3 regions of the Thauera sp. WH-1 genome follow, and region 2 is predicted to be linked to each of the others. Evidence: predicted binding sites of a transcription regulator. Region 2 holds the regulator's gene; each other region holds the start of a gene.
The links. Region 2 encodes sigma-54, which starts transcription at its own class of promoters, with help from an activator protein. Its sites were predicted from a motif close to TGGCACGCTTNCTGCTNA; they were not measured.
Positions count from the first base shown of each region.

Region 1 (7,405 bases), on a different contig from region 2:
ACCTGGCGCTGGGCGTGCGCCAGTCGATCTTTCCGGTCGACGCCCGTGAGCGCCTGTACGACCTGTTCGACAAGTATCGGGCGTGGCTGGCCGAAGCCGGCCTGTTCGACCTCGGCCTGGTCGCGCAGGCCTCGCGCGCGCTGGCCGCGCTGCGCTACGACTTCGTGGTCGTCGACGAGGTGCAGGACCTGACCCCGGCGCAGCTCGACCTGGTGCTGGCGACGCTGAAGAAGCCCGGCCACTTCCTGCTATGCGGCGATTCGAACCAGATCGTGCATCCCAACTTCTTCTCCTGGAGCCAGGTGAAGAGCCTGTTCTGGCGTGACCCGGAGCTCGCGCGGCGGCAGGAGCTGGCGGTGCTCACTGCCAACTTCCGCAACGGCCGCGAGGCCACGCGGGTGGCCAACACCCTGCTCAAGATCAAGCATCGCCGCTTCGGCTCGATCGACCGCGAGAGCAACTTCCTGGTCGATGCGATCGGCGGCGAGCCGGGCGAGGTGGTGCTGATGGCGGACAAGGACGCCGCGCTGCGCGAGCTCGACAAAAGCGTGCGCCAGTCCACCCGCTTCGCCGTGCTGGTGATGCGCGACGAGGACAAGGCCGAGGCGCGAAAGCGCTTCGCCACCCCACTGCTGTTCTCGATCCACGAGGCGAAGGGGCTCGAGTACGACAACATCGTGCTGTACCGCTTCGTCTCCGACCATCGCAAGGACTTCGCCGAGATCGTCGATGGCGTCGAGGCGGCCGACCTGGCGGTGGAGAACCTGGAATACCGCCGCGCACGCGACAAGGAAGACAAGTCGCTGGAGGTGTACAAGTTCTTCGTCAATGCGCTGTACGTGGCGCTGACGCGCGCGATCCGCAACCTGTACGTGATCGAGTCGGATACCGCGCACCCGCTGTTCGGCCTGCTGGGCCTGGCCGAGGGCGGCGCGGTGAAGCTGGCGGCGGCGAAATCGACGCTGGAGGACTGGCAGAAGGAGGCGCGCAAGCTCGAGCTGCAGGGCAAGCAGGAACAGGCCGACGCCATCCGCCGCGACATCCTGCGCCAGAGCCCGGTGCCGTGGCCGGTGACTGACGAGGTGCGGCTGCGCGAGCTGCTGGTGAAGACCTTCCGCGAGCGCGCCCCCGGCAGCAAGCACCGCCAGCAACTGTACGACTACGCCACCTGCCACGACGAGCCGGAACTCGCGCGACTGCTCGCCGAGGAAGGCGAGTTTGCCGCCGCGCGCGCCTTCGAGCGCCAGCTGGGCACCCACGGCCGCAAGACCTGGATGCCGTACTTCGGCCGCAGCTTCAAGGACGTGCTGCGCCAGTGCGACCAGCACGGTGTCGATCACCGCCTGCCGATGAACCAGACGCCGCTGATGGCCGCCGCGGCCGCGGGTAACGTCGCCCTGGTCGACGCGCTGCTCGAGCGCGGCGCCGACCCCGAGGCCACCGACCACTACGGCTGGAACGCGCTGCACTGGGCGCTGCGCGAATCCTTCCGCGACCCGGCCCATGCGCGCGGGCCGCTCGCCGCGGTGTTCGAGCGCGTCGCGCCGGCGCGCATCGACTTCAACACCGGCGAACGCCTGGTGCGCATCGACCGCCATCACGCCGAGTACTTCCTGGTGCAGACGCTGTGGGTGCTGTTCCGCAGCCGCTTCACCCGGCCGCAGCGCCGTTTCCTGGCCGCCTTCGAGGCGCAGGCGATCCTCGATGCGTGGCAGCACCTGCCGGGCAGCGTGCTGCGCGCCGAGCGCAACAAGCGCCAGCACCTTTCCAGCGTGCTGGCGCGAAACGAGGTCGCACGCGACTACGCCTACAACCGCCAGCTCTTCCGCCGCGTGGAGCAGGGCTGGTACCAGTTCAATCCGCAGCTGTCGGTGCGGCGCCGGGTGCGCGTCGAGGGTGCGGAAGGGGGCGAGGTGGAGTCCTGGGTCCCGGTGTTCCAGGCGCTGAACCTGCCGCTGGTGGCCGAGTTTGCCCGCCGCGAGACCTGGCGCATGGTCGACGAGTACGGCGCGGCGGCGAAGCTGGCGCCGTGCCCGACGCCGATCATGATGGAGCGTGCCATCGCGCGCGAAGAGGAGGCCGAGCGGGCGCAGGCGGAGGCCTTGCGCCAGGCCGAAGAGCGACGGCGCCAGGCGATCGCGGCGCGCGAGAAGGCGAGGGCCGAGGCGCAGGCGCAGCCGCCGGCGTGGGGCACACCGCAGGCGAAGGCGCGTGAGATCGAGCGCATCCGTCGCGAGATCGAAGCGCGCCACGCGGCGGAGAAGGGAGAAAAGTAGTCAGCGGGGCGGCACCGCGAGGAAGCCCTAAGCCGCCGTGTGGGCCAGTATCCGCGCAGGTCGCGTGTTCAGGCGGCCCAGATGCCCACATGCCGGGCTTCGGCCACGAGCTCCGCCAGGTTACGCGAAGAACCAAAAAATACGGCGCCCCGCAGGGCGCCGTTCGAAACAGGACCGCAGGAGCACGGTCCCGCAGGTGCTTGAGGGGCGATTACACGCGGTAGGCCGATTCGCCGTGCGCGGTGATGTCGAGGCCTTCGCGCTCTTCCTCTTCCGGCACCCGCAGGCCGACGAGCAGGTCGGCGATCTTGTAGGCGATGAAGGCCACCACCGCCGACCAGATGATGGTCACGATCACGCTCCAGGTCTGGATCCACACCTGGGCACCCATGGCGAAGTCTTCGCCGCCGGTGCCGCCCAGCGACGGGGCCGCGAAGACGCCGGTGAGGATGGCACCGACGATGCCGCCCACGCCATGCACGCCGAACACGTCGAGCGCGTCGTCCGCCCCCAGCATGTGCTTGAGGCCATTGACGCCCCACAGGCAGATGAAGCCGGACAGCAGGCCGATGATGATGGCGCCCATCGGGCCGACCGAGCCGCAGGCCGGGGTGATGGCAACCAGGCCGGCGACCGCACCCGAGGCCGCACCCAGCATCGAGGGCTTGCCCTTGATCAGCGCTTCGCCCAGCGACCAGGCCAGCACCGCGGCGGCGGTGGCGAACAAGGTGTTGATGAAGGCCAGTGCCGCGCCCGAGGTGGCCTCGAGGTTGGAGCCGGCGTTGAAGCCGAACCAGCCCACCCACAGCAGCGAGGCCCCGACCATGGTCAGCGTCAGGCTGTGCGGCGCCATCGATTCGCGACCGAAGCCGATGCGCTTGCCCACCATGTAGGCGCCCACCAGGCCGGCGATACCGGCGTTGATGTGCACCACGGTGCCGCCGGCGAAGTCGAGCGCGCCGTCCTCGAGCAGGTAGCCGCCCGGGCCCCACACCATGTGGCAGATCGGCAGGTAGCAGAAGGTGAACCAGATCACCGAGAAGATCAGCACCGCGGAGAACTTCATGCGCTCGGCGAAGGCGCCGACGATGAGCGCCCCGGTGATGCCGGCAAAGGTGGCCTGGAAGGCGATGAAGGCGAACTCGGGCAGCTTCACGGTCTCGGTGAAGGTGTCGGCGAGCGAGTCGATGGTGACGCCGGACAGGAAGACCTTGTCGAGCGAGCCGATGAAGGGTGTGGCCTCGGTGAAGGCCAGGCTGTAGCCGTAGATCGCGAACAACAGGGCGTTGAGCGAGAACACGGTCATCACCTGCATCAGCACCGATAGCATGTTCTTGGCGCGCACCAGGCCGCCGTAGAACAGTGCCAGGCCGGGCAGGGCCATCATCAGCACGAGCAGGGTCGCGGTCATGATCCAGGCCACGTCGCCCTTGTTGACCTCGACTGCGGCCTCGACCGCCTCCTGGGCGAAGGCGCCGCCCGACGCGCCGGCGAGCAGCAGTGCCGGCAGGAATGCAAAGTGTCTTTTCATTTTCGTTCTCCCTTACAACGCGTCCGAGCCGGTCTCACCGGTGCGGATGCGGATGGCCTGTTCCAGATCGAAGACGAAGATCTTGCCGTCGCCGATCTTGCCGGTGGCGGCGGACTTCTCGATGGCCTCGATGGCCTGGTCGAGGAGGTCGTCGGAGACGGCGGCTTCGACCTTGACCTTGGGCAGGAAGTCGACGACGTATTCGGCGCCGCGATAGAGCTCGGTGTGGCCCTTCTGGCGGCCGAAGCCCTTGACCTCGGTGACGGTGATGCCCTGTACGCCGATCGCGGACAGCGCCTCGCGCACTTCGTCGAGCTTGAAGGGCTTGATGATGGCGGCGATGAATTTCATGGTTGGTCCACCTCTGTGAAGTTGGCTTGCACCCGGCTCATCCGCGGATGAGCCGGGACATCGTGAAGGCTCAGAATTCCTTGCTGAAGGACAGCACGTAGTGATCGCCCGCTGCGTTCTTACCGTTGCTGCCGAAGCAGTAGGGCTGGCTCAGCGCGCAGCTGCCGTCGGCATCGGAGTCGGAGTAGTTGAAGGCGACCGTGCCGAAGCCGACGTCCTTGCTGATGCCCAGACCCCAGTCCGTGTACGAGGCGTCGCTGTTGCGACGGATGCGCTGGTGGCCGACGTGGGCCGACAGCGACCAGGTCGGTGCGATCTCGTATTCGGCGTTGAGCTCGACATAGTTGCTATTGCGGGTCTTCTCGCCGTTCGTGCCGGTCCAGCCGAACAGGTGCTTGGAGATCGCGTGCGAGTACTTCACCTCGAGGAACTCCCAGCCCAGCGCCAGGTACAGCTCGGTGGAGTCCGGCGACGGCGTGCCGGCGATCTTGTCGCCCGGGTAGTAGTACTGGAGCACACCGACGTCGTAGGACAGCGGACCGGCCTCGCCGGCATAGCCGGCATAGAGGTCGAGCTCGAGGCTGTTGTTGGTCTTGGCGATGTCATCCACCCAGCCCACGTTCGAGCCCCAGGTGCCGATGTACAGGCCGCTCTCGTGGGCGTAGTCGAGGCCGCCCTGCAGCGCCGCCTTGCCCTGCGACTGGCTGATGCCGCGGAAGACGTAGTCGGTGGTGAGGGTGAGGTTGGCGCTGATCGGGCCGTCGGCGTGAGCGGTGCCTGCCACGGGCAGGGCGGCGGCGACGGTGAGGGCGGTAGCGAGAAGGGTCTTGCCCATGGTGAGCTCCTGACGGGTGGTTTAGAGTTTTTGACGGGTATCCCTAAGCAGGGTGTGTGCCAGCTTCCTAAAAGCCTTGTCCAGCAAGGCTTCCGAGGCCTGCGATGCACGCGCACGGGGGGCGTTTGCTGCACTGCCGCACGATTTCATGCACGAGAATGGCCCTCCATGCACCAGTCTGGTGCGTCGCACGGTAGGGGGCAGGCCTGTTTCTGGTGCATCGGGGGCGGCGTGCTAGACTTCGCCGCATCCACAACCCTTGCCGCAAGCCACCATGAGCACTCCACGCATCCTCGACGAGATCGGCGCCAAGCTGTCCGAACTGGCCGCCAACAGCCCGGTCCGGGACATTGAAAAGAACGCCAAGGCCCTGCTCGGCGGCGCCCTGGGTAAGCTCGACCTGGTCACGCGCGAGGAATTCGAGGTCCAGCGCGAGGTGCTGGCGCATACGCGCAAGAAGCTCGCCGAACTCGAGGCGCGCGTGGCGGAGCTCGAGCGCCTGCTCGCCGAGGACGCCGACCGGACCGACCGCAGCGACTGAGTCGCGTACGCCGGGCAGGCGTGTCCGCGCTGCCCGGCTTATCCTTTTGTCATTACTGCGTTCTCCGCTAGACTGGCGTCCCGCCTGCTCAGGAGAACCGCATGTCCCTCGCGCTCGTGCGCAGCCGCGCACTTGCCGGCCTCGATGCGCCCGAGGTCACGGTCGAAGTACACCTGGCGAACGGCCTGCCTGCCTTCAGCCTGGTCGGCCTGCCCGACACCGAGGTGCGCGAGGCGCGCGATCGCGTGCGGGCGGCGATCCAGACCTCGCAGTTCGAATTCCCCCAGCGCCGCATCACGGTCAACCTGGCACCCGCCGACCTGCCCAAGGAGGGTGGGCGCTTCGATCTCGCCATCGCCGTCGGCATCCTGGTTGCGTCCGGGCAGGTGGCGGGGCAGGGCCTGGAAGCGGCGGAGTTCTGCGGCGAGCTGTCGCTGACCGGTGATCTGCGCGCGGTGCGTGGCGTGCTCGCGGTGGCGCTTGCCGCCGCGCGTGGCGGCCGGGCACTGGTGCTGCCTGCCGACAACGCCGCCGAGGCGGCGCTCGCCTCGGGCGCACGGGTGTTGCCGGCCGCCAGCCTGCTCGCCGTGTGCGCCCACCTCAATGGCCATGTGGCACTGCCGGTGCAGCCGGCCGCCGCCCTGCAGCCCGCTGCGCGGGCGGGCGTGCCCGACCTGGCTGACGTGCGCGGCCAGCTGCAGGCGCGTCGCGCGCTCGAGGTGGCGGCGGCCGGTGCGCACTCGATCATGATGTTCGGCCCGCCCGGCACCGGAAAATCCATGCTCGCGCAGCGCCTGCCGGGCCTGCTGCCGACAATGAGCGAGGACGAGGCGGTCGAGAGCGCGGCGCTGTTCTCGCTCGAAGGCCGCTTCGATCCGGCGCACTGGCGCCAGCGGCCATTTCGTGCGCCCCACCATTCGGCCTCGGCCGCGGCGCTGGTGGGCGGCGGGGCGACGCCGCGGCCGGGCGAGATCTCGCTGGCGAACCACGGCGTGCTGTTCCTCGACGAACTGCCCGAGTTCGACCGCCGCGTGCTCGAGGCCTTGCGCGAGCCGCTCGAGACCGGCGCGGTCACCGTGTCGCGGGTGCGTCGGCGCGCGGAATTCCCAGCCCGCTTCCAGCTCGTGGCGGCGATGAACCCCTGCCCTTGCGGTTACGCCGGCCATCCGACGCGGCGCTGCGTGTGCTCGCCGGAGCAGGTGGCGCGCTATCGCGGGCGGGTGTCGGGGCCGCTGCTCGACCGCATCGATCTGGTCGTCGAAGTACCCGCGCTGGCCCATGAGGAGTTGGTCGCGGCGGCGCCCGGCGAGGGCTCGGAGGCCGTGCGCCAGCGCGTGGAGGCGGCGCGTGCGATCCAGCTCGAGCGCCAGGGGGTGGTCAATGCGCGGCTCGAGGCGGGCCAGGTCGACCGCCACTGCACACCGGATACGGCGGGCGCGGCCCTGCTCAAGCAGGCAATGGCGCGGCTCAACCTGTCGGCGCGCGCCTATCACCGCATCCTGCGGGTGGCGCGCACGCTGGCCGACCTGGCCGGCGCCGCCCGGCCCGGCGCGGCGCAGGTCGCCGAGGCGATCCAATACCGCCGCAGCGTGGACGTGCGTTGAGGGCGGCGCGGCGCGCGCCTTGGGGTAAGCTCGGGGTCGGTCGCGCGCGGCGTTGGCGCTGCATCCGGCTCATGAGCTGGATTCCGGGCCAGGTCTCAACGCCAGCAAGCGCAACAATAACGACAACACCCACCCGCCGCTTCAATGCCCTCCAATTCCTCCTGGCTGCCCTGGCTGCTGGCGGCACTGTCCGCCATCGGCCCGTTCGCGATCGACACCTACCTGCCTGCCTTCCCGCACATTCGTGCGGCGCTCGGGGCGAGCCAG
Region 1 is NZ_JBLQGP010000018.1:22,738-30,142, forward strand. Features, by position in the region: gene ACMV5O_RS16225 (ankyrin repeat domain-containing protein) at 1-2,276, shown strand, start outside; gene ACMV5O_RS16230 (ammonium transporter) at 2,488-3,807, opposite strand; gene glnK (P-II family nitrogen regulator) at 3,820-4,158, opposite strand; gene ACMV5O_RS16240 (TorF family putative porin) at 4,229-4,993, opposite strand; gene ACMV5O_RS16245 (accessory factor UbiK family protein) at 5,268-5,534, shown strand; gene ACMV5O_RS16250 (YifB family Mg chelatase-like AAA ATPase) at 5,636-7,138, shown strand; gene ACMV5O_RS16255 (multidrug effflux MFS transporter) at 7,283-7,405, shown strand, end outside.
Region 1: the regulator sigma-54 is predicted to act here: its motif matches at 5,038-5,055, upstream of ACMV5O_RS16240 (TorF family putative porin).

Region 2 (7,405 bases):
TTCTCGGCCAGCTCGCGCGACAGGTAGAGGCGAAGCTGGTCGATCACGCTGGCCGCCGGATGATCGGTGGTGAAGAGGGCGACATCGTGTGCGGCGCAGATGCCGTGCACGATGTTGGGCACCTCGCAGGCGTCGGCGACGATGATGGCCGGCGGACGTGCGGACAGGATTTCGTTGAGGTGATGCGCGACCTTCTCGTTCGACTGGCGGCGTGCCCAGGCGAGTTCGGCGGCACCGAGGATCTGCAGGCGGGTCGGGTGGATCAGATTGAGGTGGCCCACCAGATCGGCGGGCCAGATGCGTTCTTCGGCCACCGCGATGCGCGCGTCAAGGCGCCCGCTGAGGTGGCACAGCTTCAGGCTGTCGCGGTACGCCTCATACAGCCGCGCGACGCTGGTCTGCCGCATCGGCGCCCCAGTTCATGAACATCTGATGGATGTGGGCCGCGTCCGGTGCGTCGAGCAAGGCTTCGCGGAAATCACGATCGCTGAACATCTGCGCGAGCTCGGACAGCAGCTGCAGGTGGGTTTCGTTCGCCTGCTCGGGAACGAGCAGGACGAACAGCATGTTCACCGGACGCCCGTCCGGGGCGTCGAACTGCACCGGTGTGGCCAGGCGCAGGAAGGCGCCGGCGGCGTCCTTCAGGCCCTTGATGCGGCCGTGCGGAATCGCGATGCCTTGACCAAGCCCGGTCGAGCCGAGTCGTTCGCGGGTGAACAGGCTGTCGAACACGGTGCTGCGACCGATGCCCTGGTTGTTCTCGAACAACAGGCCCGCCTGCTCGAAGACGCGCTTCTTGCTGCTGGCGTCGAGGTCGACCACCACGTTGGAAAGTGGCAGGAGTTGAGATATCAGGCTCATTCGCTGGAAGGCTTGCGCAATAGCTGAACCGCCTAGGTCAGGTGCTGCGTTTGGACGGTCCGGGGCGAGTGGGGCTCGCGTCGTGAAAACGCGCGCATTATAACCACACCCCGGACACGGGGCGGTAACGAAGGCGTCAGACTTCGGGTGCCTGGTGCTTGATCGTTTCGTGGTTGTGGTCGGCCTGCTTCTGCTTGTACTTCTGAACCTGCCGGTCGAGCTTGTCGGCCATCGCGTCGATGGCGGCATACAGGTCGGCGTCGTCGCTCTCGACGAAGATGTCCTTGCCGCGCACGTGCAGCGTGACTTCCGCATTCTGCTTGAGCTTCTCGACCGAGAGGATCACCGCGACACTGGTGACGTTGTCGAAGTGACGGATGACGCGATCGAGCTTGGAAGTCACGTAGTCGCGAATGGCCGGGGTGACTTCGACATGGCGCCCGGTGATGTTGAGATTCATGTTAACTCCTGTTGTTGTCAGATGGATTTGCGCAGACTGACCGGCGGGATATTGAGGGATTCACGGTACTTGGCGATCGTGCGCCGTGCGACCACGATACCCTGCTGGCCCAGAACTTCTGCAATCTTGGCGTCGGACAGCGGCTTCTTGCTGTCTTCTGCATCCACCAGCTGGCGAATCAGCGCTCGAATCGCCGTCGAGGATGCCGCTCCGCCGGTATCGGTGGCGACGTGACTGCCGAAGAAATACTTGAGTTCGAATACACCGCGCGGGCTCGCCATGTATTTTTGCGTGGTGACGCGCGATACGGTGGATTCGTGCAGCTCGAGCTGGTCTGCGATCTCCCGGAGAGTGAGTGGCCGCATCGCCACCTCCCCATGATCGAAGAACTGCCGCTGCTGGTCAACGATGGCCTGAGACACCCGCAGGATGGTGTCGAAGCGCTGCTGGACGTTCTTGATCAGCCAGCGTGCCTCCTGCAACTGGCCGCTGAGCCCACCCCCCTGGCCGCGGTTCTGCTGCAGCAGGCTGGCATACAGGCGGTTGATGCGCAGGCGCGGCATCGCCTCCTGATTGAGGGTGACGGTCCAGCGACCGCGCAGCTTGCGCACGACGACGTCGGGCAGCACGTAGCGCGTCTCCGCGCTCGAGTAGCGCGACCCCGGGTGCGGGTCGAGGCTGCAGATCAGGGCGTGGGCGGCGCGCAGGGCGTCGTCGTCGCAGCCGGTGAGTTTCTTGAGCTTGACGAAGTTGCGCTCGGCGAGGAGCTCGAGATGCTTGTCGACGATCTCGAGCGCGAGCGCGCGGGTGTCGGTCGCGGGCAGCGTGCGCAACTGCAGCGACAGGCATTCCTGCGGGCTGCGCGCGCCGATCCCGGCCGGCTCGAGGTTCTGCACATGGCGCAGGGCGATGCTGAGTTCGTCGAGCTCGACCTCGGACTCCTCGGGCAGCAGCTCGAGCAATTCCTCGAGCGGCTGGTGCAGATAGCCGTCGTCGTCGAGCGCCTCGATCACCAGGCGCACCAGGGCGCGGTCGCGATCCGACAGCGGCGACAGCGAGACCTGCTGGTCGAGGTGCTCGCGCAACGACACGCCGGCCGCCTGCAGGTCCTGGTAATCGACGTCGTCATCGTCCTCGCCGCGGCTCGAGGCGCCGCTGCCCACGTTCGACCAGTCGATGCCCTCGTCCTCGCTGCTGCCTTCGCCGCCTTCCCTGTGTTCGCCGGCCTCGGCGCCGGCGCTGTCGGGCGCCGCCTCGCGCGCCTCGTCCTGGCGCTGCTGTTGCTGCAGTTCGTGCTCGGGCGGGCTGCCCGGCGCGGCAGGGGGCATGAACTCCACCCCATCGCTGTCGGCGCGTTCGAGCATCGGGTTCTCGAGCAGGAAGCGCTCGATCTCCTGGTTGAGCTCGATGGTCGACAGCTGCAGCAGCTTGATCGACTGCTGCAGTTGCGGCGTCAGCGTGAGGTGCTGGGAGAGCTTGAGCTGGAGGCTGGGTTTCATCGTGGTCGGTGTGGGTGCGCACTCACAGGCGGAAATGCTCGCCGAGGTAGACCTGGCGCACGCGCTCGTTGTCGATGATCTCGGTCGGCTTGCCGCTGGCCAGTACCCGGCCTTCGCTGATGATGTAGGCGCGGTCGCAGATCCCCAGGGTCTCGCGCACGTTGTGGTCAGTGATCAGCACGCCGATGCCGCGCTCCTTGAGGAAGCGGATGATCTTCTGGATGTCGATGACCGCGATCGGGTCGACGCCGGCGAAGGGCTCGTCGAGCAGGATCAGGCGCGGGTCGGTCGCCAGTGCGCGGGCGATCTCGCAGCGCCGGCGCTCGCCGCCGGACAGCGACACCGCGGTGTTGTTGCGCAGGTGGTTGATGCCCAGCTCGAGCAGCAGCTCGTCCAGGCGGGCGTTGATCTGTCGCGTCTCCAGCCCCCGCAGCTCGAGCACGGCGCGGATGTTCTCGGCCACGCTGAGCTTGCGGAACACGCTCATCTCCTGCGGCAGGTAGGACAGGCCGAGGCGGGCGCGGGCGTGGATGGGCAGGTGGGTGAGATCGGTGCCGTCGAGCGTGATCTGACCGCCGTCGGCACGCACCAGGCCGACGATCATGTAGAAACAGGTGGTCTTGCCCGCGCCATTGGGGCCGAGCAGGCCGACCACCTGGCCCGGGTCGACCTCGAAGCCGACATCGTGCACCACGGTGCGCGACTTGTAGCGCTTTTGCAGGCCGGCGACCTTAAGCAGACTCATCGAAGGGCTCTTTCAGCAGCTTGCGGATCAGTTCGGGGGCGAAGCCGCGGGTTTGCAGGAAGCGCGCCTGGCGCGCCCATTCGCGCGGGTCGGCCGGCGCGGAGCTGAAGCGGCTGCGCAGCACCTGGCGTGCGCGTTCCAGTTCCGATTCTACGCATTCGTTCTCGATCGCCTGCTCGATCAGGTCACGCTCGATGCCGCGCCGCGCCAGCTCACTGCGCAGCCGGCCGGCGCCGAAACGGGCCGCCTTGCCGCGCACGAAGGCCTCGGCGTAGCGGCTGTCGGACTGCAGGCCGAGCTCGCCCATGCGCGCAATCACGGCGTCGATCTCGTCCGCCTCGCCGTGGGTGGCGAGCTTGCGCGCCAGTTCGGCGCGCGAGTGGTCGCGCCGCGCCAGGTGACGGAGCGCGCGCTCGCGCAGGCTGGGGACGCCCATGGCCGTACCTTGGCCCCGCTCAGGCCTCGGCGGCTGCCGCTGCGGTGGTCGTCACCGCCATTGCGGGCAGGCCGACCGCGGCGCGCACCTTGTTCTCGATCTCACGCGCCAGCGCCGGGTTGTTGCGCAGGAACTCGCGCGAGTTGTCCTTGCCCTGGCCGATCTTGTCGCCCTGGTAGGCGTACCAGGCGCCGGACTTGTCGACGATCTTGTGCGTCACGCCGAGGTCGATGATCTCGCCCTCGCGCGAAATGCCCTCGCCATAGAGGATGTCGAAGTGCGCTTCCTTGAACGGCGGCGACACCTTGTTCTTGACCACCTTGACACGGGTCTCGGAGCCGACCACCTCGTCGCCCTTCTTGATCGTGCCGGTGCGGCGGATGTCCATGCGCACCGAGGCGTAGAACTTGAGCGCGTTGCCACCAGTGGTGGTTTCGGGGCTGCCGAACATGACGCCGATCTTCATGCGGATCTGGTTGATGAAGATGACCAGGGTGTTGGTGCGCTTGATGTTGGCGGTGAGCTTGCGCAGCGCCTGCGACATCAGGCGCGCCTGCAGGCCGGGGAGCTGGTCGCCCATCTCGCCCTCGATCTCGGCCTTCGGTGTGAGCGCGGCGACCGAGTCGACGACGACGATGTCCACGCCGCCCGAGCGCACCAGCATGTCGGCGATCTCGAGCGCCTGCTCGCCGGTGTCGGGCTGCGAGATCAGCAGGTCCTCGATGTTGACGCCAAGCTTTTCGGCGTAGCCGACGTCGAGCGCGTGTTCGGCGTCGATGAAGGCCGCGGTGCCGCCCAGCTTCTGCATCTCGGCGATGACCTGCAGGGTCAGCGTGGTCTTGCCGGACGATTCCGGACCGTAGATCTCGACCACGCGGCCACGCGGCAGGCCGCCGAGGCCGAGCGCGATGTCGAGCCCTAGCGAGCCGGTGGACACGGTCTGGATGTCGCGTTCGACGTTGCCGTCGCCCATGCGCATGATCGAGCCCTTGCCGAACTGCTTTTCGATCTGCGAAAGCGCGGCAGCGAGGGCCTTGGCCTTGTTGTCGTCCATGTAAGTCTTCCCTGTCTGGTTGCTGGATTATGGCACAAAGATTGCATGCGTGCGGTGGCGCACGGCCAGTGCTGCTAGTGTAAGAGCTGTACGGGCATACAGCAAATCAGCGCTTGCCGGCGAGCGCGACTCACGCCGCGGCCGCGATGGCGATCACGCCCTCGAGGGCATGGATGACGGCCTGTCGACGCACCGCCTCGCGGTCGCCGTCGAAGTGTGCGGTGAGCACGCGCGAGACGCTGTCGCGCGCGGCCCAGGCCAGGCACACCATGCCCACCGGCTTGGTCGGTGTGCCGCCGCTGGGGCCGGCGATCCCGGAGACGGCCACTGCGACCTCGGCCAGGCTGCGGGCGAGCGCTCCGGCCGCCATCTCGACGGCGGTTGCCTCGCTGACCGCGCCATGGCCGCCGAGGGTGCGTGCAGACACCCCGAGCATGTCCATCTTGGCCTCGTTGGAGTAGGTGACGAAGCCGCGGTCGAACCAGGCCGAGCTGCCGCCGATCGCGGTCACCGCCTCGGCGATCCAGCCACCCGTACAGGATTCCGCCGTCGCCAGGCGCCAGCCGCGTGCGGCAAGGGTCTGGCCGACGCGCCGGGCGAGGGCTTCGAGTTCGATGTCGGTCATGGCGTCAGCTACCGAACAGGGTGACGAGGATGGCGAGCACGAGCAAGGTGTAGCCGGCGGCGACGAGGTCGTCGAGCATGACACCGAAGCCGCCCTTGAAACTGCGGTCCGCCCAGCGCACCGGAGGCGGCTTGACGATGTCGAAAAAGCGGAACAGCGCCACCGCCACCGCCTGCCACAGCAGCGTGGCGGGGGCGAACATCAGCACCAGCCAGGTCGCGACCATCTCGTCCCACACGATGCCGCCGTGGTCGGGCACGCCCAGCGCGCGTCCGGTGCGCTCGGCCGCGAGGACCCCGGCGACGAACAGGCTGGCGAGCAGGGCGAGAAAGACGAACTCGGACAGCGGCGTGCGGATCAGCGGATACAAGGCCCAGGCCAGCAGCGTGCCCATGGTGCCGGGCGCCCATGGCGACAGGCCGGCGCCGAAGCCCAGGGAGATGAAGTGGGCGGGGTGACTCATCATCAGGCGGGCGGTCGGGCGCATGGGCGGGCTTGGTGTGGTTGGGAAGGGGCGCTGGCGGGCGGGCCGGTCAGCCGAAGTGATCGTAGCCCGAGGGCGTGCTGCGGACCAGCCGGCCGCCGTCCTCGCGCAGCCAGAGCGCGCCGGGCTCGGAGGTGAGTTCGCCGATGCGATGCAGCGCAAGCCCGAGCTGGGCGGACAGGGTCTGGACCTCGGCCCGCTTCGCGGCGGGGGCGGCGAAGAGCAGCTCGTAGTCGTCACCGCCGCCGAGCAGGCAGCGGCGCGCCAGCCACTCATCCGCGCCGGTCTCGCGCAACGTGTTCATCGGTAGCGCGGCGACATCGATGATCGCGCCAGTGCCGGAGCACTCGAGGATGTGGCCGAGGTCGCCGAGCAGGCCGTCGGAGACGTCGAGCATGGCGGTGGCGATGCCGCGCAGGGCGAGGCCGAGGGCCACGCGCGGCTGCGGCCTGTGCAGCGCGGCGAGGCAGGCGGTGCGGCCGGCGGCCGACAGCCGCGCCTCGCCACGCAGCGCCGCGAGGCCGAGGCCGGCCAGGCCGGGCTGGCCGGACACCCACAGCTCGTCGCCGGCGCGCGCCCCCGCGCGGGTGATCGCTGCGCCGTGGGGCAGCTCGCCGATGATGGTCAGCGACAGCGTGAGCGGTCCGCGCGTGGTGTCGCCGCCGGCGAGATCCACGCCATGGGCATCGGCGCAGGCGAACAGGCCGCCGGCGAAGGCGGCGATCCAGGCTTCGTCCGCAGCCGGCAGCGCCAAGGCGAGAAAGGCCCAGCGCGGGCTCGCGCCCATCGCGGCGAGGTCCGACACGTTGACCGCCAGCGTCTTCCAGCCCAGATCCTCGGCGTCGGTGTCGGCGAAGAAGTGCGTGCCGGCGACCAGCATGTCGGTGGAGACGGCCAGCTGCATCCCGGGCTGCGCGCGCAGCAGGGCGGCATCGTCGCCCCCGGCGAGGTCGGTGTGCCGGGTCGGGCGCGTGAAATGGCGCCGGATCAGGTCGAACTCGGAGGGCGCTGTCGAGGGCGCAGAGGGTGTCGGTGCAGGTGGCTTGGCGGAGGGCATGGCGCGGCGGGCGCGGCGCGTTCGGATGCGCCACGGGCAGAACGGGGCCGCTAGATTACCGCAGATGCCACCCGGATCGCGCGCGGCGATCGGGGTGGCGGGCACCCCTGCAGCGCAGGCGACAGCGGGTAGGCGTTCAGCGTCGGCCGCTGAGGCGAGACTTCAAGGCCTCCCAATCCACCGC
Region 2 is NZ_JBLQGP010000004.1:66,525-73,929, forward strand. Features, by position in the region: gene hprK (HPr(Ser) kinase/phosphatase) at 1-407, opposite strand, end outside; gene ptsN (PTS IIA-like nitrogen regulatory protein PtsN) at 376-861, opposite strand; gene hpf (ribosome hibernation-promoting factor, HPF/YfiA family) at 998-1,321, opposite strand; gene ACMV5O_RS05900 (RNA polymerase factor sigma-54) at 1,339-2,820, opposite strand; gene lptB (LPS export ABC transporter ATP-binding protein) at 2,843-3,565, opposite strand; gene recX (recombination regulator RecX) at 3,552-4,001, opposite strand; gene recA (recombinase RecA) at 4,021-5,055, opposite strand; gene ACMV5O_RS05920 (CinA family protein) at 5,186-5,680, opposite strand; gene ACMV5O_RS05925 (phosphatidylglycerophosphatase A) at 5,685-6,167, opposite strand; gene thiL (thiamine-phosphate kinase) at 6,214-7,221, opposite strand; gene ubiT (ubiquinone anaerobic biosynthesis accessory factor UbiT) at 7,358-7,405, opposite strand, start outside.

Region 3 (7,405 bases), on a different contig from region 2:
CGCGCCTGCGCCGGTCGTCGAGTTGCCGGTCCTTGTCCCCGAGTCGGTTGCGCCCAAGTCGCGCGCCGCACGCGCGAAGAAGTCTGCCGTCACGCCGGCCGTCGAGGTGCCCGCGGCCGTCTCCGAAGCCGCCGAACCCAAGCCCCGCAAGGCGCGTGCGAAGAAGCCCACGGCCGAACCGGTCGCCGCAGCCGCAGCCGAAGCGCTAGAATCCGCGCCCCCGACCGCGGCTCCGCGACCCGCACGCCGCAAGACCACCCCCAAGGGCTCCGACCGTGGCTAAAGCACCCGACCACACCCCCACCAAGCTGATCTACGGCTTCCATGCCGTCTCCGCCAAGCTGCGCCACGCGCCCGATTCGGTGCTGGAGATCTTCTTCTCCGCTGACCGCAAGGATGCGCGGGTGAAGAAGGTCCTCGCCCAGGCCGAGGCCGCCGGCGTGCGCATCAGCCAGGCCGAGGGCGACAAGCTCGACGGCCTGGTCGGCACCCGCCGCCACCAGGGCGTGGTCGCCAAGGTCGACGCCACCCGGCGCGACATCAAGCTCGCCGACGTGCTCGACAGCCTGGACGAGAACGCGCTGATCCTGGTGCTCGACGGCGTGCAGGACCCGCACAACCTCGGCGCCTGCCTGCGCGTGGCCGACGCCGCCGGCGCGCATGCGGTGGTCGCGCCCAAGGACCGCGCGGTGGGCCTCAACGCCACCGCGGTCAAGGTTGCCAGCGGCGCCGCCGACACCGTGCCCTACATCACCGTCACCAACCTCGCGCGCGCGCTGCGCGAATTGCAGGAAGCCGGCGTGTGGGTGGTCGGCGCCGCCGGCGAGGCCGCCAAGACGCTCTACGACATCGACCAGAAGGTGCCGGTCGCCTGGGTGCTCGGCGCCGAAGGCGACGGCCTGCGCCGGCTCACCCGCGACACCTGCGACGAGCTCGCGCGCATCCCGATGCACGGCAGCGTCGAGAGCCTCAACGTCTCGGTGGCGAGCGGCATCTGTCTGTTCGAGGCCCGCCGCCAGCGCGGCTGAGGCCGCGTCAGGCCAGCGCGACCCACACCTCGTCGCCGCGCAGCTTGGCCCGGTGCGCGCGCACCGAATGCTCCGGCGCCTCGAGGCAGGCCCCGGTGCGCAGGTCGAAGTGGTTCTTGTACAGCGGCGAGGCGACGACCAGATGCTCGCCGAGGTTGCCGACCAGGCCACGCGACAGCACGCTGGCGCCCGAGCGCGGGTCGATGTTGTCGATGGCATGGACGCTGCTGTCGCCGATGCGGAACACGGCGACGTGGCGGTCCTCCACCAGCGCGCACACGCCGGTGCCGGGCAGGATGTCGCCGAGCTTGCACACGGCGGTCCACTTCAGTTCTTCGCTGCTCATGGGGGCTCTCCTCGCGGGGCTCATGCTTCCACCTCGGCGCTCTCGACGGCCGGGTGCTCTTCGGCGCGTGCCGGGCGGATCTGTCCGCGCTCCTCGACGAAGACGATACGCTGGTCGGCGCGCGGGTCGTTGATGAAGGTGCGGAAGCGCTTGCGCACCTCGGGGTCGGTGATCGCGGTCTTCCATTCGCACTGGTAGGTGTCGACCACGTGCTGCATCTGCTGCTCGAGCTCGCTGCAGATGCCCAGCGAATCGTCGATCAGCACGGCCTTCAGGTAGTCGAGGCCGCCTTCCAGGTTGTCGCGCCAGGTGCTGGTGCGCTGCAGGCGGTCGGCGGTGCGCACGTAGAACATCAGGAAGCGGTCGATCAGGCGCACCAGGGCGGCCTTGTCGAGGTCGGCGGCGATCAGCTCGGCATGGCGCGGCTTCATGCCGCCGTTGCCGCACACGTAGAGGTTCCAGCCGCGCTCGGTGGCGATGATGCCGACGTCCTTGCCCTGGGCCTCGGCGCATTCGCGCGTGCAGCCGGAGACGCCGAACTTGATCTTGTGCGGCGCGCGCAGGCCCTTGTAGCGGTTCTCGAGTTCGATCGCCAGGCCCACCGAGTCATCCACGCCGTAGCGGCACCAGGTGCTGCCGACGCAGCTCTTGACCGTGCGCAGCGCCTTGCCGTAGGCATGGCCGGACTCGAAGCCGGCGGCGATCAGCTCTTCCCAGATCGCAGGGAGCTGCTCGACGCGGGCGCCGAACAGGTCCACCCGCTGGCCGCCGGTGATCTTGGTGTACAGGCCGTACTTCTTCGCCACCTGGCCGACCGCGATCAGCCCCTCCGGGGTCACTTCGCCGCCGGGCATGCGCGGCACCACCGAGTAGGTGCCGTCCTTCTGGATGTTGCCGAGGAAGTAGTCGTTGCTGTCCTGCAGGCTGGCAAGCTCGCCCTTGAGCACGAAGTCGTTCCAGCACGAGGCGAAGATCGAGGCCGCCGTCGGCTTGCAGATGTCGCAGCCCAGGCCCTGGCCGTGGCGCGCGAGCAGGTCCTCAAAAGTCTTGATCTCGCCGACACGGACCAGGTGGTAGAGCTCCTGGCGCGAGTAGGGGAAGTGCTCGCACAGGTGGCGGGTGACCGTCATGCCGAGGCGGGCCAGCTCGGCGTTCATGATCTGCGTCACCAGCGGCACGCAGCCGCCACAGCTGGCACCGGCCTTGGTGCAGGCCTTGAGCGCGCCGATGGTGGTGGCGCCGTCGCCCACCGCGGCGCAGATCTGGCCCTTGCTGACGTTGTTGCACGAGCAGATCTGGGCGGACTCGGGCAGGGCGTCGGCACCGAGGCCGGGCCTGGCCTTGCCGTCGCCGGCGGGCAGGATCAGGAACTCGGGGTCGGCCGGCAGCGCGAGGCCGTTGAGCGCCATCTGCAGCAGCGTGCCGTACTCGTCGGCATTGCCGACCAGCACCGCGCCGAGCAGGCGCTTGCCGTCCGCGCTGACGACGATCTTCTTGTAGATCTGCTTGCACTCGTCGGCGTAGCGGAAGCTGCGGCAGCCCGGCGTCCTGCCGTGGGCGTCGCCGATGCTGGCCACATCGACGCCCATCAGCTTGAGCTTGGTGCTCATGTCGGCGCCGCCAAACGCGGCCTGGGCATCACCGGCCAGCTGGCGGGCGGCGATGCGCGCCATGTCGTAGCCGGGCGCCACCAGGCCGAAGGTCTGGTCGCGCCAGGCCGCGCACTCGCCGATCGCGAGGATGGCCGGATCGCTGGTGCGGCAGTGGTCGTCGACCGCGATGCCGCCGCGGGCGCCGACCGCCAGCGCGTTCTGGCGCGCCAGCTCGTCGCGCGGACGGATGCCGGCGGAGAACACGATCATGTCGGTTTCCAGGTGGGTGCCGTCGGCAAACACCATGCGGTGGCGGGCGCTGCGGCCGTCGGTGATCTCGACCGTGTTGCGCTCGGTGTGCACCTGCACACCCAGAGCCTCGATCTTGCTGCGCAGGATGCGGCCGCCTTCGTCGTCCACCTGCACCGCCATCAGGCGCGGGGCGAACTCGACGACATGGGTCTCGAGGCCGAGGTCGCGCAGCGCCTTGGCGCACTCCAGGCCGAGCAGCCCGCCGCCGACGACGACGCCCTTGCGCGAGGTCGCGCCGGCCGCCTTCATCGCCTCGAGGTCCTCGATGGTGCGATAGACGAAGCAGTGTTCGCGCTCGCTGCCCTTGACCGGCGGCACGAAGGGGTAGGAGCCGGTGGCCAGCACCAGCTTGTCGTAGGGCAGGGTGACGCCGTCCTGCGTCGTCACCGTGCGCGCACGGCGGTCAATGGCCGCCGCGCGGCTGCCGAGGCGCAGCGTGAAGCCTGCTTCGTCGAAGAAGCCGGGCGCGACCAGCGAGAGGTCTTCCGCCGTCTTGCCGGCGAAGAATTCGGACAGGTGCACACGGTCGTAGGCCATCCGTGGCTCCTCGCACAGGACGGTGACCTCCGCAGCGGGGATCTGCAGCTGGCGGAGCTCCTCGAGGAACTTGTGGCCGACCATGCCATGGCCAACGAGAACGATCTTCATGCTGGTATCACTCATTCGGCCCTGCGTACGGCCTGGTGACACCTGGGCACGGGCTTGCCCGGCTCAAGCATGACGGCCCCCGCAGGACGCGGTTCGACATCGGTTGGAATTGGCCGGCGGATCGCGCATCGCGAGCCACCGGCCCCCACCGGCGTTGGCGGAGGCTGCCCTGCGTCGCGTCGTCGCTGGCGCAGGTATGGGTCAGTAAAGCAGGGACCGTGCCAGGGTGCAGATGCCCTGGATCAGGCCGTTCTCGCCCTGGCGGCGCGCACTCGGGGGCAAATGATGCACCGCAACGGTGCCGCTGCTCACCAGGGTGGTGCGAATGCAGGCCGCCGCGCACGTGGGCTATGCTTCCAGTCCTCGCCTTCGGCCCTGGGAGGCCCGCATGGAAACCCCGGATACGATCCACGCCTTCTGGTTCGGTACCGCCGCCGATGACGATGCGGTGATTGCGCAACAGTCGGCGCTGTGGTGGCGCAAGCAGGCCGACGTCGATGCGCAGATCAGGCAGCGCTTCGCGCCCTGGGTCGCGCGCGCGGCGGGTGGCGAACTCGACGCCTGGCTCAGGGATGCGCGCGGGCGGCTGGCGTTGATCCTGCTGACCGACCAGTTTCCGCGCAACATCTGGCGCGGCGAGGCGGCGGCCTTCGCCTTCGACGTGCTGGCCCTGCGCTGGGCGAAGGAGAGCTTGCGTCTCGGGCTGGACACGGCGCTGCGCGCGGTCGAGCGGGTCTTCATCTACCTGCCGCTGGAACATTCCGAGGACCTGGGCGACCAGCGTGAAGCCGTGCGCCTGTTCGACCAGCTCGCCGCCAGCGTGCCGGCGCACGCCAAGGCCAGCTTCGACGGCTATGTCGACTACGCCCGCCGCCACCTGGCCGTCATCGAGCGCTTCGGACGCTTTCCGCACCGCAATGCCGCGCTGGGGCGCGAGACGAGCCCGGACGAAGCCGCCTTCCTGCAGCAGCCCGGCTCGTCCTTCTGAGCCCGCACCGGCAGGCGTCGGCCACGCGCGGCAAGGGGCGGTGTGGGGTGGAGCGTGGGGTGGGCACTGCGCCACGAATCCGACCCGCCGGGCGGCGCTCCCGCTAGAATCCGCCCTGTATTGCTTCGGGGTGCCCGCGATCAGCGCGGGAGAATCGGGAAGGCGGTGCCAATCCGCCGCGCGCCCAGCGCCGTGAAGGGGATTGTCCGGGCAAGGTTCGCCCAGCCACTGGTCCGCAAGGACCGGGAAGGCGCCCGGACGAGAGGATCCGTAGCCGGAAGACCGGCCTCGAAGTGTTCTGCACAGCCGCCTGGTCGGCGGCTGTCTCCTGCTCGACGACAAGGGGAATACTTCATGAGCAGCCCGACGCAGGCGCATTTCGCGCCGCTGTGCGACAACGCGCGTGAGCGTTTCGAGAACGACGCGCCTACCCGTTTCCAGACCGACCCGCAGTTCAGTGCCGCCGAGCGCGACGCGGTGCACCGCGCCATCCACACCCGCCGCGACGTGCGCGGCGAATTCCGCCCCGACCCGATTCCCGACGCGGTGCTTGCGCGCGTGCTCACCGCCGCCCATCACGCGCCCTCGGTCGGCTTCATGCAGCCGTGGGACTTCATCCTCGTGCGTTCGCGCGAGGTGCGCGCGCGGATCCACGCCGATTTCCTCGCCGCCCATGCCGAAGCCGAGCAGATGTTCGACGCGGGCAAGCGCGCCACCTACCGCAATCTCAAGCTCGAGGGCATCCTCGAGTCGCCGCTCAACCTGTGCATCACCTGCGACCGCCGCCGCCACGGCCCGGTGGTGATCGGCCGCACCCATATCGGCGCGATGGACATCTATAGCGCGGTGTGCGCGGTGCAGAACCTGTGGCTCGCCGCGCGCGCCGAGAACCTCGGCGTGGGCTGGGTCAGCATCCTGCATGAGCAGGCGCTGCGCGAGGCGCTTGGCATCCCGCCCGAGATCATCCCGATCGCCTACCTGTGCATCGGCTACGTGAAGGACTTTCACGCCCGCCCGGAGCTGGAGAGCGCCGGCTGGTTGAAGCGCATGCCGCTGACCGAGCTGCTGCACTTCGATGGCTGGCGCGGGCCGGCCGACGCTGCCGGCGAGCAACTGGCCGAGGCGATCCGCCAGGTGCAGCCTATCGCGCGTTGACCCAGGTCAACGCCGGTGCAGCTTGCTGAAGAATCATGATTTCCGCGAGCGCGGGCTCGCGATCCTGCCGATGGCCCAACCCCGATTCTGCGGATCCCGCTGCGCGGCTCGCAGGCGATGATGGCCACGAACCGGCCGCCGCGCCGGTTCGCCCACCATCATTCCAGAGGAGACCCATCATGCAGTGGACCGACCCCGCGTATTGCGACATCCGTCTCGGCTTCGAAGTCACCGCCTACGTCTACGTGCGCTGACGCCTGCGAGCCCGGCCGCCCGCGGGCGGACCGGGGCCTGCCAACCCGCAGCCGAGGCCCGCATGACCGCCACCGCGACCCCGAACCCGCCCGACGCGGACGAGCGCTACGCGCTCAACCCGATGTACCTGTTCCGCTGGGAGCCGACGCAGGACTCGCACGTCCTGCTCTACCCCGAGGGCATCGTCAAGCTCAACCAGACCGCTGGCGACATCATCGAGCGCTGCGACGGCAATCGCACCGTCGCCGAGCTGATTGCCGACCTGCAGCAGCGCTACCCGGGCGACGACGCGCGCGTCGCCGAGGGCGTATACAAATTCCTGGAGGTGTTCCGTGCCAAAGGATGGATCCGTCGTCAGGCTTGACGGGCAGGGCAAGCCGCTGTGGCTGGTGCTCGAGCTCACCTATCGCTGCCCGCTCAAGTGCCCGTGGTGCAGCAATCCGGTCGACTATGCCCGCGATGGCAAGGCCGAGTTGTCCACCGACGAGTGGAAGCGCGTGCTGCGCGAGGGACGCGCGCTCGGCGCGCTGCAGCTCGGCTTCACCGGCGGCGAGCCGCTGCTGCGCGACGACCTCGAGGAGCTCGTCGCCGAGGCCAGCGCGCTCGGCTACTACACCAACCTGATCACCTCCGGGGTGGGCCTCAACGAAGAGCGCCTGCTCGCGCTCAAGGCCGCCGGCCTCAAGCAGATCCAGCTCTCGCTGCAGTCGAGCGAGCGCGAACTCACCGACACCCTGGTCGGCGCGCGCGCCTTCGACCTCAAGATCCGGGTCGCGCACCTGATCAAGGCCCACGGTTTCCCGATGGTGCTCAACGTGCCGGTGTTCCGCCACAACATCGGCCAAGTCGAGGACATCCTCGCGCTCGCGGCGGACATCGGCGTCGATTACCTCGAGTTTGCCAACATCCAGTACTACAACTGGGCGCTGTTGAACCGCGACGAACTGCTGCCGACCCGCGCGCAGCTGCAGGCGGCCGAGCGCGCGGTGCAGGCCGCACGCGAACGGCTCGGCGAGCGCATGACGATCTACTTCGTCATTCCCGACTACTACGAGGGCCGGCCCAAGGCCTGCATGAACGG
Region 3 is NZ_JBLQGP010000011.1:131,033-138,437, forward strand. Features, by position in the region: gene rnr (ribonuclease R) at 1-283, shown strand, start outside; gene rlmB (23S rRNA (guanosine(2251)-2'-O)-methyltransferase RlmB) at 276-1,028, shown strand; gene nirD (nitrite reductase small subunit NirD) at 1,036-1,374, opposite strand; gene nirB (nitrite reductase large subunit NirB) at 1,395-3,926, opposite strand; gene ACMV5O_RS12485 (DUF924 family protein) at 4,315-4,914, shown strand; cobalamin riboswitch at 5,026-5,220, shown strand; gene bluB (5,6-dimethylbenzimidazole synthase) at 5,269-6,069, shown strand; gene pqqA (pyrroloquinoline quinone precursor peptide PqqA) at 6,249-6,323, shown strand; gene pqqD (pyrroloquinoline quinone biosynthesis peptide chaperone PqqD) at 6,386-6,688, shown strand; gene pqqE (pyrroloquinoline quinone biosynthesis protein PqqE) at 6,657-7,405, shown strand, end outside.
Region 3: the regulator sigma-54 is predicted to act here: its motif matches at 4,133-4,150, upstream of nirB (nitrite reductase large subunit NirB).